Regions from separate parts of the Bacillus sp. YH3-2-B2 genome, predicted to be linked through region 2. Evidence: a T-box and tRNA genes for the amino acid it is inferred to sense, from the RefSeq annotation. Region 2 holds a T-box; the other holds one or more tRNA genes.
The links. The T-box of region 2 lies ahead of alaS (alanine--tRNA ligase). A T-box ahead of a tRNA ligase gene usually reads a tRNA of that ligase, here a tRNA-Ala.
Positions count from the first base shown of each region.

Region 1: it encodes a tRNA-Ala, which carries the amino acid that the T-box ahead of alaS (alanine--tRNA ligase) is inferred to sense. The anticodon was not compared.

Region 1 covers NZ_JBSJQE010000002.1:988,378-990,836, forward strand. The annotation lists gene ACWJJX_RS09945 (AI-2E family transporter) at 1-10, shown strand, start outside; gene ACWJJX_RS09950 (undecaprenyl-diphosphate phosphatase) at 102-932, shown strand; tRNA gene ACWJJX_RS09955 (tRNA-Ala) at 1,061-1,133, shown strand; gene ACWJJX_RS09960 (hypothetical protein) at 1,321-1,836, opposite strand; gene ACWJJX_RS09965 (hypothetical protein) at 1,962-2,165, opposite strand.
Region 2 covers NZ_JBSJQE010000003.1:600,455-602,913, forward strand. The annotation lists gene alaS (alanine--tRNA ligase) at 1-1,481, opposite strand, end outside; T-box leader at 1,562-1,769, opposite strand; gene ACWJJX_RS13195 (AI-2E family transporter) at 1,813-2,459, opposite strand, start outside.

The DNA of each region.
Region 1 (2,459 bases), on a different contig from region 2:
GAAGTCATAAAATCGGAACGGACATGATATTTATTATAAGACAGGCTTTCCTTCAAAGGAGAGCTTCTCTTTTGTAAATGATGAATGAAGGGAAGAATGGGATGACACTATGGGAGATGTTCACAGCAGCCGTTTTGGGAATCGTGGAAGGGCTGACGGAGTACGCGCCGGTTTCTTCCACGGGACATATGATCATAGCGGATGACATCTGGCTGAAATCCGGAAGCCTGATGAATCCGGAAGCCGCCAATTCCTTCAAAGTGGTGATTCAGCTCGGTTCGATTCTGGCGGTGGCCATTGTGTTTAAGGATCGGATATTACATTTACTCGGCCTCAAAAAAAACGTCACGCGCGATCAGCAGAAGGGATACAGGCTGACCATCGCGCAAATCGCCGTCGGTCTTGTTCCGGCAGCGGTGCTCGGCTTTTTATTTGAGGATTTCATTGACCGCTATTTATTCTCCGTCAGAACGGTCGCTTACGGATTAATTGCCGGAGCCGTGCTTATGCTTATAGCGGACTGGATCAATAAAAGGAAAGAAACGATCGATACGGTGGACAGAATCACCTACAAACAGGCTTTCTGTGTCGGATTATTCCAGTGTCTCGCCTTATGGCCCGGATTTTCCCGCTCAGGCTCAACGATTGCCGGAGGTGTCATTGTCGGCTTGAATCACCGGGCAGCCGCAGACTTCACATTTATTATGGCGATTCCGATTATGGCGGGCGCAAGCCTTCTGAAGCTGGTGAAATACTGGGGCAGTCTTTCTTATGACATGATTCCGTTTTTTCTTGTCGGCTTTATCTGCGCCTTTGTCGTCGCCCTCTTAGTCGTCAAATTTTTTCTTCGGCTCATTAACCGGATTAAGCTTGTCCCGTTCGCCATTTACCGTGTCATCCTCGGCATCATTTTAATCATGCTCGTGCGATAAACGAAGAGGCCCCCAGGAGGGTCTTCTTTTTATGTTCGAAAAACGTCTCAGGAAAATATGAGCAAACTGAATTTTCTGCTTGAAATTCATAGAAGACTCGTCTATAATAAAACATGACGTTACAGCACGGGGCCATAGCTCAGCTGGGAGAGCGCTACGCTGGCAGCGTAGAGGTCAGGGGTTCGAGCCCCCTTGGCTCCATACCTTTAAACCCTTATTCTATAAGGGTTTTTTTATTTGTCAGGAACAGAGCCAATAGCCCAAAAAAGCAATTGGGGACAATTTGGGGACAATTTGGGGACGAAAAATTTATTTTGAGGAAGTTTAGTTGCTTTTCGCCTTCAATTAGGATTGAAGAAGCCGCCTTTAAAGGCGGCTTTGTTGTTTATCAATTTTCTTTCGGAGCAATCTTTGCTACTGGAGCACCACATAGCAGGAAGAATGCAAATACTGCTGGTGGGGAAATTGCTAAACCTATAGTTCCTAGAAATCCTACAACAGTCAGCCACTCGCCCTTTTCAATGGCTTTTTGAACTTGATTCAAAGCACCTTTACTTAAGTTAAGTGCATCCTCTAAACATCCTTGAACACTACTGATGTGGGCATCCGTATAATTATATTCCTTATTCATATAATTAGCGAAAGCGATCATGCCCTCCTTTTGAGCAGGAGGATAAGGAGATTTTTCAAGCTCATCTTCTTTGACTGTATAGCCGGTCTCTTTGTCAAAAACTAGAATTTTAGTAAAGATGTGCTCAACTTCTGCAACAGATTTTTCAATTTGTTCTTCAGTTAAGCCGTCTAAACCGTCCTTAGGATTCAATTGTGCTGCTGAAGCTGCTGGTGCTATTGTCGCGATAGCTAGAAAGAAAACCGACGCCAGAAAAAGCAATCTTTTCAACATTATAACTCCCCCTTTTGGAAAATTGTACAAGCAACTAAACAATAACATACTTTTTTCCAAATAAGGGTGCATTTATCTAGTTTTAATCTGTTTAGACAGGATAAGTCAAATATCGACAAAAAAGATTATGACCACAAATTCAAAGCAAGAAACGAAAGACCCCAAGCTAATATACCGAACATCACAGAGAACCTAAGACAAGTTTCAAATTTTGTAAGCCCCCGCTCTCTTTTTGTTTTACCTAATTTCCAGTAAAGAGCATAGCCGGAGAACACCAAAATGATTACTCCGAGTCGAGACACATTTTCCAAAAATTTTATACCATCCATTGATTTTCACCTCGTTTATTTATGAGAAAAAAATAAAGTAGACTTGTAGAGAGTCTACTTATAAACCTATTCCAAAGTAAACACTTTCATAGAGCTTAAAGCATTTGAGTGATAAAGTAATGCTCATTTTAAAATGATACATCCTTAATCCCTCCCATTTATATTCCCCATACATTAGTTTTATTATCGCAAATTGAAAGGACATTTCCAACATTTAAGTGAAAATAAGTAATCTGTAATAAGTCTAATGGTATAGAAATGATGTTCCCTTTATTCAACAAAACCATGATCATT
Region 2 (2,459 bases):
AGAAGGATTTGGACGGTATCCCCTTCCTGCGCCTCGCTGATTAATTGACCGTCATGAAGAAGCTCGATTACCTTCGCTTCAGCTTTTACGGAACTGTAGCCGACAAATGTGCTTTCTGCGGTAATGTCGCGCAATGCGCCGCCCTGCACCTGCATGCTTCCTACATCTTGGCGCGCATTTCTCGCCCGTTCACGCTGTTTTTCCATTTCGGCTTCAAAGCCTTTATGGTCAACCTTCATTTGCTCATCTTCCGCGTATTCCTCCGTCAATTCAACCGGGAATCCGTATGTATCGTACAGTTTGAATACGTCTTTTCCGGAGATGATGCCGCTGCCTTTTTCCTTCTCTTTCTTTATCACGTCGGATAAAATGGCCAGACCTTCGTTTAATGTTTCATGGAAGCGCTCTTCCTCCGTTTTGATGACTTTGGCGATAAACTCTTGCTTTTCTTTCACCTCCGGATAGAAAGCGTCCATAATTCCTGCAACAGTCGGAACCAGCTCGTACATAAACGGACGGCTGATACCGATGGTTTTCGCGTATCGCACCGCCCGGCGCAAGAGGCGTCTCAGTACATACCCGCGCCCTTCATTTGACGGCAGAGCTCCGTCGCTTACCGCAAATGCGACCGTTCTGATATGATCGGCGATCACTTTAAAGGCCGTATCCTTCACTGCATCCTTTCCGTAAGTATCTCCGGAAATACGCTCTGTTGCTTCAATAATCGGCATAAACAAATCAGTGTCAAAGTTTGTCGGGACGTCCTGAATCACGGAGACCATCCGTTCAAGCCCCATGCCCGTATCAATGTTTTTCTTCGGAAGCGGTGTGTACGTGCCGTCCGGGTTGTGGTTGAACTCTGAGAATACCAGGTTCCACACTTCAAGATAGCGGTCATTTTCGCCGCCCGGATACAATTCAGAATCTGACGGATCATTGCCGTATTTCTCGCCGCGGTCATAGAAAATTTCTGTATTCGGTCCGCTCGGGCCTTCGCCGATATCCCAGAAGTTCCCTTCCAGACGGATGATTCTTTCTTCCGGAACGCCGATTTTTTCCGCCCATAGCGTATAAGCTTCTTCATCCTCAGGGTGAACCGTTACAGACAACAGCTCCGGATCAAAGCCGATCCACTTTTCGCTCGTTAAAAACTCCCAAGCCCACGTGATGGCTTCTTCTTTAAAATAATCACCGATGGAAAAATTTCCGAGCATCTCAAAGAACGTGTGGTGGCGCGCCGTTTTCCCCACATTTTCAATATCATTTGTGCGGATTGATTTTTGCGCGTTTACAATTCTCGGATTCTCCGGCACAACGCGGCCGTCAAAGTATTTTTTCAGCGTCGCAACGCCGCTGTTGATCCATAATAAAGACGGATCTTCATGCGGAACCAATGAGGCGCTCGGTTCAACGGCATGGCCTTTTTCTTTAAAGAAATCTAAAAACATTTGACGCACTTCAGCAGAAGTTAAGTGTTTCATCTATATTCCTCCTTATCACTACCCGAAATTCTCTTTTGCGACAGCAAAAAAGCTCTCTCCCTATGCAAACCATGCGTTCACACAGGGACGAGAGCTGTCTCGCGGTACCACCCTGATTACAGGCCGAAAAAGGCCTGTCACCTTTCATCCCGTAACGCAGGATTGCGGCAGCCTTTAACTGCACTCAGGATTAGCTTCGGCCGATCTTCTGCTGAAGCTCCTTTCAGCGTATCGGAGCTTCTCTCTTAAACAGGGCTTCGGCGTACTCATATCCGTCACTCGAGATTCGTATGTATTCTACTCGAAATTATAGACAAGCAGAACCCGAATGTCAATGTTCCGTCCTGATCCGCAAAAAGTGAATGGCCGTCACTTTTAAAACGGCTGCCGCCGGAACAGCGAGAATCATGCCGGGAATGCCCGCGAGCTCCCCTCCGGCAAGAAGCGCAAGCATGATCACGACGGGGTGCATCCTGAGACTTCGGCCGACAATGAGCGGGCTCAAAATGTTTCCTTCTATAAATTGAAGAATAAAAATCGTGACGATTACGATGATCACAGCCTTGGAGGAAATCGCCAGCGAAAGGAGCAGCGCCGGCACAGCGCCGATAAACGGACCGAAATACGGGATGACATTCGTAATCCCGATGGCAAGGCCCAAAATCAGCGGGTAAGGAAGCCCGAACAGCCAAAATGAAACGCCGGCTATGAACCCGAGCAAAAAACAAACGAGAAGCTGACCGCGGATGTAATCACCGAGAGAGTCGTCCACATCCCGCAGAAATTCACTCCCCCTTTTTCTCCAGGATTTCGGCGTCAAATACCAGACCGTCTTTTTCATAACGTCTATATCCTTCACCATATAGAACACGAGAAAAGGAATCGTCGCCGCGATCAGGATATAATCAAGCACGAAACGGATGCTTCTGATCGTGCTTTCAATCGTGCCGGCAAGAAACGTTTCTGTCTGCTGAATCA